4 regions of the Pantoea sp. X-Soil-YNGN-785 genome follow, and region 3 is predicted to be linked to each of the others. Evidence: predicted binding sites of a transcription regulator. Region 3 holds the regulator's gene; each other region holds the start of a gene.

Region 1 (3,417 bases), 1.6 Mb from region 3:
AAAAAATCCCCCAGCACGATGCCCGCCTTGATATAGCGATATCCCTTAATCCAGATGTTATCCAGACACGCCATTGCTACATTGATGATGTCGCGGGTGTCCTGCGTCGGGATCAGCAACGTCTCTATAGACTGATTGCCATAAAAGGGTTCGTCAGTTGCGTGCGGGCTGGTGCGCAAAAATACCCCTATCTGACGGCAATACTGGTTCTCACGACGCAGTTTCTCTGCCGCGCGCTCCGCATAGGCACAGACGGCTTCGCGCATCTGGTCATAATCGGAGATGCGGCTGCCAAACGAACGCGAACACATGATTTGCTGCTTATCCGGTGTCACTGACTCCAGTTCTAGGCAGGATTCGCCACGCAGTTCTCTGACGGTACGCTCCATCACCACGCTGAACTGTTTGCGAATGGATTCGGTGCTTTGATCGGCCAGATCTTTCGCCGTCATAACGCCCATGGCGTTGAGTCGTTTGCCGATCCGGTGCCCCACGCCCCAGACGTCAGCCACATCGATCAGTGCCAGCAGCTTTTTCTGTCGTTCGGGGTCCGACAGATCGACAATACCGCCGGTTTTGCTCCACTTTTTGGCCGCAAAATTCGCCAGTTTGGCCAGCGTTTTGGTCTGTGCAATGCCGACGCCGACGGTCAGATGGGTCTCTTTGCGGATCCGTTCTTTGACCTGACGGCCAAAGGTCTCCAGCGCCATGCAGTTCTGCACGCCGGTGAGATCCATAAACGCCTCATCGATCGAGTAGATTTCTACCGAGGGGGCCATCTCTTCGAGGATGGTCATCACCCGATGGCTCATGTCGGCATAGAGCGCGTAATTTGAGCTGAAGACCTGTACCACATGACGCGTCAGCTCTTCGCGCATTTTAAAATAGGGCGCGCCCATTTTAATGCCGGCTTTCTTTGCCTCGGCGCTGCGCGCAATCACACAGCCGTCATTGTTCGACAGCACCACCACCGGTTTGCCTTTCAGATCGGGCCGGAAAACGGTTTCACACGACGCATAAAAGCAGTTCACATCGACCAGCGCGAACATGGTCAGTGCGTCGATTTAATAACAAAGGTCACAACACCAAACACCTCCAGCGCATCTTCGGTCTGGATAGCGATCGGTTTAAATTTGGTATTCATCGGCATCAGTTGCAGGCAGGGATGAAGCTGAAGACGTTTAACGGTAAATTCACCGTCGACGGCGGCCACCACGATATCGCCATGTGAGGCGGTGAGCGAGCTGTCGACCACCAGCATGTCACCATCGTTAATGCCCGCCTCAATCATCGACTCGCCGCTGACGCGGACAAAATAGGTGGCGCTGGGATGCTGCACCATCAGCGCATTGAGATCGATACGTTGTTCGACATAATCCTGCGCCGGGGAGGGAAATCCACACGGCACACGTTCGATATAAAGCGGTAAAGGCATAACGGCGCGAATGTCCGCAGGTTTAATGAATTCCACAATTTCACTCCTTTCTCAGATTACTGTATATAAATACAGTAATAGCTAATCCCCCATTTAATCAAGTGACACGGAACATTTTTAGGCAAAGGAGTTGATGGTAATGCACTTTTTTAACCCTCTTTTTTCTCACTGCTGTGAGAGTAAGCAGAAACGGGTTACTTTTGCCGCAGTACGGGAATATCAGCGTTTTTTTCTTTCAGTAACTAATCTTATAAATTCACCCGCTGATTATTTTTACTTAAGGAAAATCTGACAACGTCTCTGTGGCATTCGCTGAGGTTTGAATATTCAGAGCAGGCTGGTTATTCTGCCTTTTTTAAGGCCTGGAGGGGTTATGGCAGACGACGATCGAGTTAAACATCTGGAAGAGGCAGTTGCGCAGTTAACGGTTGAGACCACGGTATTAAAAGCGATACTCGGTCAGCAAATTGCGCTGAATAATCTCAACTACAAAGGGAAGTTTGACGATGTGCTGGCCGCCCTGGCAAAAGAATATGCCGAACGCGGTCTGGAGGAAGGCAACAATCAGGCAATCCATGACGCTCTGCGCCAGTATATTAAATATGAGCCACCCGCAATGGAATAGGACTTTCCGGCAGCGTCCGCTCACCGGACGTTACCGGCTCCTGAACACTGCCATCCCCTGACCTGCCCCGTCCCCGGGTTAGTATTTACGCCTGGCTATCACTCTCCAGCGCATCCTGAATCGCATCGGCCAGATTACCAATTTCATTCGCCACGGCCTGCAGGTCCCAAGAGGCTTTTGAGCCGGTTGCTGACGTTGAAGCGCTGACGGACTCCTTTGCCACTGACAGCGCCGCTGCTACAGCCACTGAACGTTTATGTTGTTCCTGAGTCACGCCCGCAGGCGGAATCGCAAAATAGTCGTGAACCATGATCATTTCCTTGTGATGAATAAGGGCTCAACCTTAGCCTTCTGCATCAGGTGTGGGAAGTGAATTATGTGGCATGACCTGTCAGGCGGACAGGATTGCAGCAGTCGTGTTGCGTTGTCCGTTTTTCCTGCGCAAAAAACCTGTACGGCCTGTACAGGTTTTTTGCTGAAATATCTGGCTGAACGGCTATTGTATCGTTTTCGCACGGCTGAAAAAAAAGAGGCGTTACGCACCAGCGGACACTATCATCCTGCGAAAAAAATCTTTTAACAGCCTGAATTAACTCAGATAAAGCCTGAAAGCCCGATACGCTTCCGTTGTCTGCCTGCCCCTCAACACCTCTGACCAGTGATCTTTTGTCAAATTTTATTGTACAACTTTGCCATTCTTGTATAACTTTGTCTCGTGATGTTAAATCACTTGTAACGAGTGTGCTTTGCACCGCATCTGAAGGTGTTGTGGATTTCCACCTTCAGATGCAATTTTTTTTGCGTCAGCCGGTTACCGGCTCTGAATCGACGCATTCCTCCCCAATTTCTTATGAGGCCTGACATGCAAACAACGATGAATACAGAGTCTCAGATTTCTGATTACTTCATGAACTCTGGTACAGCGCTGACGACTGAAAAACAGGTTATCGCCGCGGTCCATGCTGAACTCGCACGAGCCAAAGCCCATGTCTCCGATAAAGACATCGTGCTGGGCCTGATTCACCACCTGGAGAGCGAGCGCGACGTGGTTAAGCAGGATATTTACCGTCAGGCTCTTGAACATGTTCTGCAGCGTGCAACGGCTACCAGCGAAAGCTAAAAACCTGTGTCTGTTATGACGGAACGTGAATTAGCACGGATGCTTTTCCACTACGGAATTGGCCCCTTTTAAAGGGGCTTTTTTTATTGCTGCTGCACTGCATCACCCGCTTCTTTTTTACCTCCCGCATAGCCTGCCCTGAAGGACCACATATAGCGCTACTATTTACCGTTTTTGCCGCTTATTTCACCTTAAATTGCGATTAATTTCTCTCGGTTCGCTTTATTTATCCAATAT
Region 2 (3,417 bases), 970 kb from region 3:
ACTACTGGTGGCGCTGCTGGCAATAGTGAGCGATCGCCTGTTTGAACGCCTGCAGCGCTGGCTTAGCGTGAGTGAACAATAAGAGAGTATCCCACCAGCATCAGACCGCTGGTGCCGCCGAGAGCCATAATGAAAAACAGCGTGGCGAAAAAGGCTTTTTTGACATTCATAGATGAAACCTGAGCTTGTTAACAGTGAGGCGGGGATAATAGCGCGCGCAAGGCAGGAGGCAAAGTGCCCGGCGTGCGTTTTTGTTATCAGGCCGGTTCGTGTAACCGCACGCCATAGCCCTGTTCCTGCCAGTGTGACAGCTGCTCCTGCTGACGACGGGTCAGTTTTTTACCGGTAAAGACAAACATATTCATGCCGGGAAAGAGTTCAGGACGGGGAACATCCAGCGGTTCTGCCAGTACATCAATCCGCCAGCCATGCTGCGACAGACGCCAGCCTTCCAGCCAGATACGTGTCCGATCGTCGATGCCCCAGCCAATAATCAGCGCATCTTTACCCGATTTTTTGCGACTGGCGGTCAGGCAGAATGCAACATAGTCGATCAGCAGACCATCAAGCAGACTGCACATGGTGCGGGCCGTGTTCTGATCCAGACTCAGCTTCTGGCGCACCGGCATGAAAACGTGATCAATCAGCGCATCAATAGGATGTTCGCGACCAATCGCGGCAATTTTATTACGAAGTTTAGCAGGTCTGACGTGGCGCAGTACGCTAATCAGCTCATCCTGTAGGGTAGTCCAGCCATCGTGTGCATCAACATCGCCACCTTCCAGCAGTGCCTTCACTTTACCGACCGGCACGCCACTTTCAATCCAGCGCATAATCTCTTCGATGCGCTGCACATCCTCTTCGTCAAACTGACGATGTCCGCCTTCGGTACGTTGCGGCTTCAGTAAGCCATAACGACGCTGCCAGGCGCGCAGGGTGACTGGGTTTATGCCACAGCGCTCGGCGACGTCACCGATACTGTATAAGGTCATAAATTCCTCTTTCGATTGGTCTGAGTGCGATTACCATAACGAAGCAAACTAAGTTGTACAATACATTTCTCAATGTACAACTTGACTGATACGGCTTTTCCAAGCTATATCTCAATAAAGAGAATTATTCCCAAAAATGAGAAAAAACCATGACGGAGCTGAATACGGAGCAACGACTGGCGGTGCGGCTGGCGGAATTACGCCTGCAACGCGGCTGGTCTCTTGATGAATTGTCTGTCGCTACCGGCATCAGCCGCGCGACATTATCGCGCATTGAGCGAAGCGAGACCAGTCCCACGGCTGCATTGCTTAATCGTCTGTGTGTCGCCTACGGCTTAACGATGTCGCGCCTGCTCAGTGAAGTGGAAGAAGAGTCCAGGCTGCTGGTCAGAAATGAGCAACAGCCGGTGTGGCAGGATGACGCCAGCGGCTTTGTCCGCCGGAATATTTCACCACCTGCCGTTCATTTTAGATGCGAACTCGTAGAGGGCAAGTTACGGCCTGGTGCGCGTATCGATTATGATGCGCCACCCATTCAGGGGCTGGAGCAGCATATCTGGCTGCGCGAGGGTGGTCTCACCGTCACGATGGGGTCTCAGGCGTGGACGCTACAGCCCGGCGACTGCCTGCGGTTTCATCTGATCGGAAAATCGGCTTTTGAGGCGCACCTGACTGACGGCGCGCGTTACTTACTGGTGGTGGCGAAACCATGACGGATTACGCAACGCTCAGCGCGACCCAGGCACAACAGCTGCTGGGCGAACTGACCGACGTTTTGCAGGGCTGCGTGGCAGACGGTGCCAGCGTCGGCTTTATTGATCCCGAAGATAGTGAGGTGATGGTGCGATTCTGGCAGCAGCGGATCGCCAGCATCACCAGTGGCGACAGCGAACTTATCGTCGCGCGTCAGCACGGTCGCATCGTGGCCACGGTCATCCTCAGCCGTAGCGGCATGCCTAATGGCCGCCACCGCGCAGAGATCAGTAAACTGCTGGTGCATCCGCAGGCGCGCCGTCAGGGTATCGCCCGTGAACTGATGCAGCGTGCGGAGCGGCGAGCACGCGCGCAGGGCAAAACCCTGCTGGTGCTGGATACACGCAGCGGCGATGTCGCGAGCGACCTCTATCGCTCGCTGGGCTGGCAGGTAGCGGGGTCGATTCCCTGTTATGCCGAATCCATCGCAGGCGTGCTGGATGCCACCACCTATTTGTACAAAGTTCTGGCGTAAAACACCGCCGTCGGACAATCGCTGAAATTTACGACACGGCACGAAAAATTCGGCGCGAAAGCTGACGTCGCCAGGATACTGTGTAAAAATACAGGCCATTTTTTCGGTGTGGTAACGCAAATCATGGCCCTGACAGCCGCAGTAAAAAGCCAGATAGCGCAGTGGTATAAAGCGCTTCAGCAGCAGGTGCCTGATTTTATTCCGCGTGCGCCGCAGCGCCAGATGATCGCCGAAGTAGCGAAATGCCTGGCGGGTGACGACGCGCGTCATCTGGCGGTCGAAGCGCCGACCGGCGTGGGAAAAACCCTCTCTTATCTGATTCCGGGCATCGCAGCCAGCCGCGCTCAGGAAAAGCAGCTGGTGATCAGCACCGCCAACGTGGCGCTGCAGGATCAAATCTTCACCAAAGATCTGCCGCTGCTGAAGAAAATCATCCCCGATCTCACTTTTACCGCCGCCTTTGGTCGCGGGCGCTATGTCTGTCCGCGCAATCTGGCGGCGATGGCGGCCGATGACGATCAGCAGGGCGATCTGCTGCTTTATCTGGACGATGACGCCGTCAGCAGCACCAAAGAAGAACAGACGCAGTGTGGCCGCTTACAGAAATCGCTGGATCGCTACCAGTGGGATGGTCTGCGCGATCACAGCGAGGAGAACGTCAGCGACAGCCTGTGGCAGCGACTCTCTACTGATAAAGCGAGTTGTCTGGGTTCGCACTGCCACTGGTATCGTGAATGTCCGTTCTTTGTGGCGCGGCGCGAAATCGAGCAGGTGGATGTGGTGGTGGCGAACCATGCGCTGGTGATGGCGGCGATGGAGAATGAGTCGGTGCTGCCACCCGCTAAAAACCTGATGCTGGTACTGGATGAAGGACATCATCTGCCGGAAGTGGCCCGCGATGCGCTGGAGATTAGCGCCGACATCACGCCGGGCTGGAGCAGCCTGCAGCTCGACCTGTTTATCAAGCTGGTCGAGAGCATTATGACGCAGACGCGGCCAAAATCGCCGCCGCCGCTGGCGAATCCGGAACGGCTGAAGGCGCACTGCGATGAGCTGCGCGAACTGCTGACTATTACCGCGCAGGCGCTGAATCCGTTGCTGCCGCCCAATAACCAGCCGGGCGAATTTCGCTTTGTGCTGGGCGCGCTGCCGCAGGAGCTGCTGGATCTCTGCGCCCGGCTGTTTAAACTCAGCGAT
Region 3 (3,417 bases):
CGCGTAGGCGAAGCCATCCAGCGCATAGGCCGTGAACGTAATGAACATCAGCAATACCGCGTTAACTGCCACCACATCCGGGCCAAGCCGCGCGCCCAGCACGGTCAGCGAGGCGAAACAGAGTTGCAGCATTAGTGAGCGCAGCATGATATCCCGGTTCAGCCGCAGCAGTCGGCCGCTGTCACCGCGCCAGCTCTGCTTCAACAGGCTTAGCGAAATGCCGCGCAGCTTCAGGACCCGCCAGACCATGATGCTGCCGACACCCAGCGTAATGTACTCCGCCAGCGCCGTGGCGGTTGCTGCACCCGCGACACCCCAGTGCAGACCCATCACCAGCCAGAGATCGAGCACGATATTAACCACATTGCCCACCACCAGCAGGATCACCGGCGCGCGCGCATACTGCACGCCCAGCAGCCAGCCCAGAATGACCAGATTTGCCAGCGTAGCAGGCGCGCTGAGCCAGCGAATCTGAATAAACAGCGCCGCCTGTTCCAGTACCGCGGGATTGCCGCCAACCAGATGGGTCGCCAGCTGAATAATCGGATAACGTAAAGCGATGAACAGTACACCTGCCAGCAGCGCAATAATCAGCGGCTGCGTTAGCGCGCGTGCCAGCGCAGTTTTATCGCCCGCACCAAACGCCTGCGCCGTAAGGCCAGTCGTACTCATTCGAAGGAAAAGCAGCAGCATAAAGAGGAAGCTGGTCACCGTGGTCCCGACCGCAACCCCGCCAAGATAGACAGGGCTGTCGAGATGACCAATTACTGCCGTATCGACCACCCCCAGTAAGGGAACGGTGATATTTGAAAGGATCATTGGCAGCGCAAGCCGCCAGAGATTTTTATCGGTTGCCGTGATAAAGCGCATTCGCCGTTCCGTGCTCGGTGTCGCTGCGCAAAACAGGCAGCGACAAAATTAGGGCAGACAGAATAGCATCAGAAAAGGCGAATGCACGCAGGCCTCAAATCAGAGCCACTCGCCGTTGCGAACCACACCAACCGCCAGACCTTCAATGGTCAGGGACTGTGCACGGGTATCGACAACAATCGGGTCAAAATCACTGTTTTCAGGCAGCAGATGCACGATAGCACCCTGCTTTTTCCAGCGCTTAACGGTGACTTCATCATCAATGCGGGCAACGACAACCTGGCCGTTGCGTACATCCTGGGTTTTATGTACCGCGAGCAGGTCGCCATCCATAATCCCGATATCTTTCATCGACATTCCGCTGACGCGCAGCAGGAAGTCGGCAGACGGCTTAAACAGGCCCGGATCGACCTTGTAGTGGGTTTCGATATGTTCCTGCGCCATGATCGGCTCACCGGCAGCAACCCGGCCAATCAACGGTATGCCTTCTGAGGCTTCTTCTTCCATTAGCAGACGAATGCCGCGCGATGCACCGGAAACGATCTCGATAACGCCTTTACGCGCCAGCGCTTTCAGGTGCTCTTCTGCCGCATTCGGTGAGCGGAAGCCCAGTTGTGCAGCAATCTCTGCGCGCGTAGGCGGCATGCCTGTTGAAGAAATATGGTCGCGAATCAGGTCATAGACCTGCTGCTGCCTGCTGGTTAATGCTTTCATCCCGCCCCCTGGTTGTTTATACAGTCGCTGTGAGTATATACAGGTATTGGCGAAATGGAAACCGATTGTCAGGCAAAACGCGGCTTCCGGCGCGATATGGAACGCTTATCGCAAATGTGTCCAGAGCAGCGCTATCCAGACAAACAGTGCCAGTAAGATGCTGATCAGTACCGCCGCAGAGCCCATATCTTTGGCCCGGCCCGCCAGCGGATGATGCTCCTGACCGATGCGGTCAACGACCGCTTCAATGGCGCTATTGAGGATTTCAACAATGACCACCAGCACCACCGACCCAATCATCAGGATGCGTGAGACCACATCGACATCCAGCCAGCAGGCGATAATAATGGCGACCAGCGCAGCCAGGGCCTCCTGACGAAACGCCGCTTCATGTTGCCAGGCGGCACGCAGTCCCTGCCAGGAGTAACCTGCGGCTTTAACTATTCTGATAAGTCCGGTGGCATTATTTGCCATGATGTGGGAACCCTTTTATCGGATTGACGTCAATGTCTGGGCTGCGTGCAATTGGCACCACCACAGATCTTCGCTGCACTTTCTGGTATGCTTGCGGCGCTTTGCTAACAAGAGGCTTCATGTTGTCTATGTCAGGTTGGCGTAAACTCTATTACAAATTGCTTAATTTACCACTGTCGTTTTTGGTAAAAAGTAAGGCCATTCCGGCCGATCCCGTGTCTGAACATGGTCTGGATCCGACCCGACCTATTATGTATGTTTTGCCTTACGATTCGAAGGCCGACTTACTGACTTTACGCGCGCAGTGTCTGCGGCATCATCTGCCTGACCCACTCTCTCCGCTGGAGATTGATGGTTCACTGCTGCCGCGCCACGTATTTATCCACGATGGCCCGCGCGTCTTCCCCTATTTTGTGCCCAGCGTGGAATCGGTGAAAATCTTTCACGATTACCTCGATCTGCATCGCAATAATCCTACGCTGGATATCCAGATGCTGCCGGTGACGGTGATGTTTGGCCGCGCACCCGGACGTGAAGTCCAGGGCGAAGCCACGCCACACCTGCGGGTGCTGAACGGCGTACAGAAATTCTTTGCGGTGATCTGGCACGGACGCGACAGTTTTGTTCGCTTCTCGCCGACCGTTTCGCTGCGCCGCATGGCCACGGAACACGGTACGGATAAGTCGATTGCCCAGAAGCTGGCTCGCGTAGCGCGCATCCATTTTGCCCGTCAGCGGCTGGCGGCGATTGGCCCGCGGTTACCGGCGCGTCAGGATCTCTTTAACCGTCTGCTGCAATCCAAAGCGATTGAAAAAGCCGTCGAAGATGAAGCACGCAGCAAAAAAATCTCCCATGAGAAAGCGCAGCAGAATGCTGTCGAGATGATGGAAGAAATTGCCGCCAACTTCTCTTATGAAGCGATTCGCGTTACTGACCGCGTGATGGGCTGGCTATGGAGTCGTCTCTATCAGGGCATCAACGTTAATGGCGGCGAAAAAGTGCGCCAGCTGGCGCAGGATGGCCACGAGATTGTCTATGTGCCGTGCCATCGCAGCCACATGGATTATCTGCTGCTCTCCTACGTGCTCTATCATCAGGGCCTGGTCCCGCCGCACATTGCTGCCGGTATCAACCTCAACTTCTGGCCAGCCGGCCCGATTTTCCGTCGTCTGGGCGCATTCTTTATTCGTCGTACTTTTAAAGGCAACAAGCTCTACGCCACGGTGTTCCGTGAATATCTCGGCGAGCTGTTTACCCGCGGCTATTCGGTTGAGTACTTTGTCGAGGGTGGACGTTCTCGTACCGGCCGCCTGCTGGACCCGAAAACCGGCACCTTAGCCATGACATTGCAGGCGATGC
Region 4 (3,417 bases), on a different replicon from region 3:
CCACCCCCAGGTTGTAGGCACCCGGCAGGTCGCTAATGATCGGGCGGGCTTCGATTTCTACCGGCAGCAGGACACCTTTGCTGCGCCTGGTTGAGCCACTCCAGGCGTGATGACGGCTGGCAGCATCCGGGTTCTGCTCCATTACTCCCCCTTTTAACGTCACAACAGGTGTAAACCGGTATTCGAGCGTGGTTCCCCACGTGTGCACGTTCCAGTTGTTCCAGGTCAGTGAGTTAGCAGATTTTCCACCGCACTGAGAAAGCATCTGGAAATCACAGGGTATGATCTGATCGAAGGTCTGAACCTTGTTCATCATTCCGATACGCCATGTCATCCTGCGGTCATCGAAACTTCGGGCAAAAGTCAGCCAGCCCAGGCGGGTGATCGATTGCCCGCCCCAGCTCTCCTGCGTAAGATCGTTAACATTCATCCGCGGATCCTGCACGCGTCGGGTGGTCAGATCGTCGTTGTGATTACGATTAACGATATTCGCTTCGATACGTGCATCGGGAATATTTGTCCAGCGCGACAAATCCTGATTAAAGGTCAAAGCAAACTGATCGATATAAGCAACGTGTGAGGCATGATTGTAGCCACCGCCGCCATTCCAGCCAATTTCATTCAGATAACCCAGGTTATAAGCAAATCCATTATCGTTAAGCGATTTACGAAGGCCATACATATCACCCAAAACAAGATCCGGTGGAGATTCAAACCCTAATACCGTTCCGCTCCATTCCTGCGCCGTCGACAAGGGTGAAAAGGTCAATAATGAGAGTGCGCACAGCATGCTTTTATATTTCATCTTAGCAACCTGTTTTGATTTTAATGATGTACGGTTCGCAGGAGAGTCCTTAACCTCCTGTCATCTACCTCATGTTTCCCCGGCCTGAAGACGCTGGGTCGTTATCGCGCAGGTTATTGATGACTTTCGCCATGCCAGAGTAAATTTAAGGCAAAAAAAAACCTAAGCACCCCACAGTGGTAAAGACTGCGGAACGCTTAGGTTTTGCCTGTTATCCAGTAACAACCCTTCGCTGAAAACGGCTCTACCCTAACACTGCTTTTTTAAATTGAATAGCACTGCCGGATTATTTCACAAAAAATGTGAGCCAATTAACAATTGATATCTCTCATTTCATATGGCTGGTGTAAATTAACAATCCAAATGAAGTAAGAAACCCATCAGGGAATGTTATATTAGTTTTCTTGCTAATTCATTTAATTAAGATTGATGGTATTTATCAGTAGAATTAAAATAGTCACCCGGCTTAAAAAGCTTAAAAATGAATGATCCAAAATCCAGATTATTGAATCCTGATTGATGCTATAGCGCTGAGTTTAAAAAAAATAGCTGGCTGGTTTGCATAATTTACAGGGAAATTGCAGGCAGGCATTCAGCGCAAGGGAACGACAGGAGGATTTGTTTTGAATGACCTGACAAAAGATCAGATGACCCGTCAATCAGAAACAGCAACGCCGGAAGGTTCGCTTCCGGCGTTGTGGCAATCAGGCAGCTTTAACGGCGCGTACTTTCTTCGCCGCTGGCTCTTCCGCCTGATCATCCGCACCCTCTTCTGCCACGGCCTCAGGCTTCGTCGCGCCTGCGGCCACGTCCGGCAGTTTGCTGGTGCGCAGAATATGCTGAACCGCATCTTTCTGCTCGGCAATCAGCAGGCCCAGCGTTTCTGCCTGAGATTCGTCCAGTGCAGGTTGATGCTGTAACAGCCAGTCAGTGAAGGCTTCGGCCATATCGAGCATTTTGTCGTAGGCATCGGCCTCTTTCTTATTGGCAAACGTCATCTTCTCTTCACCCTTTCTGACTACAACAAATTTTGTTTCAACAGCCATCTTTTCGCCCTCAGGTACTGTGTATGCATACAGTATATCATGCCGGTCATGCTTTGCCAGCAGAGAATAGAGTTTATCGGTTATGCACGAGCTAACCTTAACCGGACGCAGGTTTTTTTCTTTTTCCTGTCGCTTTTCTGCCGGACGTTACGCTGACTACACCAGCAACTCTTCAAGGAACATCGCCAGAGCCTTGCGCGGATCGTCCTCTTCGGAGACGATCACCTCGATCCCCCACTGCCCCAGCACCTCTTTGGCTACCGGGTTATTACGGTTAGTGAACAGATACGATTTTGGCCGGGCCGTCGCCAGCCCGGTGCGGCCCCACATCTTGGTCAGACGGTAAAACAGCAGGCGAATGTTGAAATCACTGATGCTGTAGCCGACAAACAGCACGGAGTTGCCCATTACGTCATGAGTCAGTTTGATGTCGAGCGGTGAGTCAAAATAGAGGCGTTCAAAATAGCTGCTCTCATCGAGCACGATAGAGGTGTCATCATCGAAGTCACCGTGCAGCTTGATGATGTGACGCTTATCCTCGGTCAGGGAGACCAGGTCAGCGGCGTTTGCCACTTTGTAATAGGGAACGCCGTGCGCCTCGTGCGCCGCTTCCAGCCAGCGATCATAATTGGTGGTGTAGATGCGCGAGAAGTTACCCTGGGTAATCATGGTATGAATTTCAGAAGACCGGACATCGATATCCGGCCGGTGCCACTCGCGATCCATCCAGCTGCGCAGCGGGCCAAGCGAGCCTTTCTTTTGCTTGTAATACTCCGCCAGCGACAGGTGCGTACCGTAGGTATTGAAGATTTTGGGATCGTAACCCAGCTCGTTAGCCAGGTGAGCAATCAGTTCATGCCACTCGGGGAGGCCAAAATTACGCGAAATACCGGCACCGGCAAACAGAATCAGCTTGCCGGAATCATAGGCGCGTTTGAGTTCAGGTTTCATGCCGCTCCCCGCGAGGTTTTTAAAAAGGTGGCGAAGCGATCCAGCGCGATGCGCCGCATCGAGATCTCATTCTTGAGTTCGCCCATTTCTGCAAAAGTCTGCTCATAGCCTTCGGGGATAAACACGCAGTCCCACTGGAAGCCGCGCGTCCCGGCGGGTTTCGCGGCGATGGTGCCGCGCAGTTCACCCGAGAACTGATACATTTTGCGGCCGTCGCAGTAGCCGAGCACCGTTTTGGCCGTCACGGCCTGGCTGTCCAGTCCCTGCACCAGCGCGGTAAAGCGCTCAGCGTCCAGGCGGTTCCAGAAGATGCGGGTCAGACCGGCGGGCAGACCATTGAGGCCATCCAGATAGAGACCGGTATGCTCAACAAACAACGGTCGCCCAATCAGCGAAAAGGCTTTAGTCAGTTTATCGCGCACCAGGTCCAGCTCGTTTTCAGTCTGAATTTCTTCGATGCGACGGGCGATGGGTAATACTTCGACCCCGACAGGCTCGAGTATCTTACGCACCTCCGCCAGCTTTTGCTCATTGGCAGAAAGGAATCTGATTTTCATGGGGCTTCCAGGTCAATTACTCCGCCACGCAGTGAGGATTTTTTACGAGAACAGGCGG

The links. Region 3 encodes LexA, which represses DNA repair genes until DNA is damaged. Its sites were predicted from a motif close to TNCTGTATGTACATACAGNA; they were not measured.
Region 1: umuD (translesion error-prone DNA polymerase V autoproteolytic subunit) is a predicted target of LexA. The motif match lies at 1,493-1,512, and genes of this name have one in related genera.
Region 2: dinG (ATP-dependent DNA helicase DinG) is a predicted target of LexA. The motif match lies at 2,297-2,316, and genes of this name have one in related genera.
Region 4: AC6I8E_RS20115 (YebG family protein) is a predicted target of LexA. The motif match lies at 1,867-1,886, and genes of this name have one in related genera.

The regions. Positions count from the first base shown of each region.
Region 1 covers NZ_AP035942.1:1,856,969-1,860,385, reverse strand. Annotated here, with positions in the region: gene umuC (translesion error-prone DNA polymerase V subunit UmuC) at 1-1,049, opposite strand, end outside; gene umuD (translesion error-prone DNA polymerase V autoproteolytic subunit) at 1,052-1,471, opposite strand; gene AC6I8E_RS08620 (hypothetical protein) at 1,809-2,060, shown strand; gene AC6I8E_RS08615 (hypothetical protein) at 2,146-2,370, opposite strand; gene AC6I8E_RS08610 (biofilm development regulator YmgB/AriR family protein) at 2,923-3,180, shown strand.
Region 2 covers NZ_AP035942.1:1,263,561-1,266,977, forward strand. Annotated here, with positions in the region: gene AC6I8E_RS05815 (ABC transporter permease) at 1-82, shown strand, start outside; gene AC6I8E_RS05820 (YohO family small membrane protein) at 63-170, opposite strand; gene AC6I8E_RS05825 (MerR family transcriptional regulator) at 258-992, opposite strand; gene AC6I8E_RS05830 (XRE family transcriptional regulator) at 1,142-1,705, shown strand; gene AC6I8E_RS05835 (GNAT family N-acetyltransferase) at 1,702-2,220, shown strand; gene dinG (ATP-dependent DNA helicase DinG) at 2,344-3,417, shown strand, end outside.
Region 3 covers NZ_AP035942.1:293,815-297,231, reverse strand. Annotated here, with positions in the region: gene dinF (MATE family efflux transporter DinF) at 1-870, opposite strand, end outside; gene lexA (transcriptional repressor LexA) at 970-1,584, opposite strand; gene AC6I8E_RS01280 (diacylglycerol kinase) at 1,690-2,058, opposite strand; gene plsB (glycerol-3-phosphate 1-O-acyltransferase PlsB) at 2,187-3,417, shown strand, end outside.
Region 4 covers NZ_AP035943.1:305,480-308,896, reverse strand. Annotated here, with positions in the region: gene AC6I8E_RS20120 (carbohydrate porin) at 1-790, opposite strand, end outside; gene AC6I8E_RS20115 (YebG family protein) at 1,510-1,851, opposite strand; gene AC6I8E_RS20110 (SIR2 family protein) at 2,008-2,802, opposite strand; gene AC6I8E_RS20105 (non-canonical purine NTP pyrophosphatase) at 2,799-3,359, opposite strand.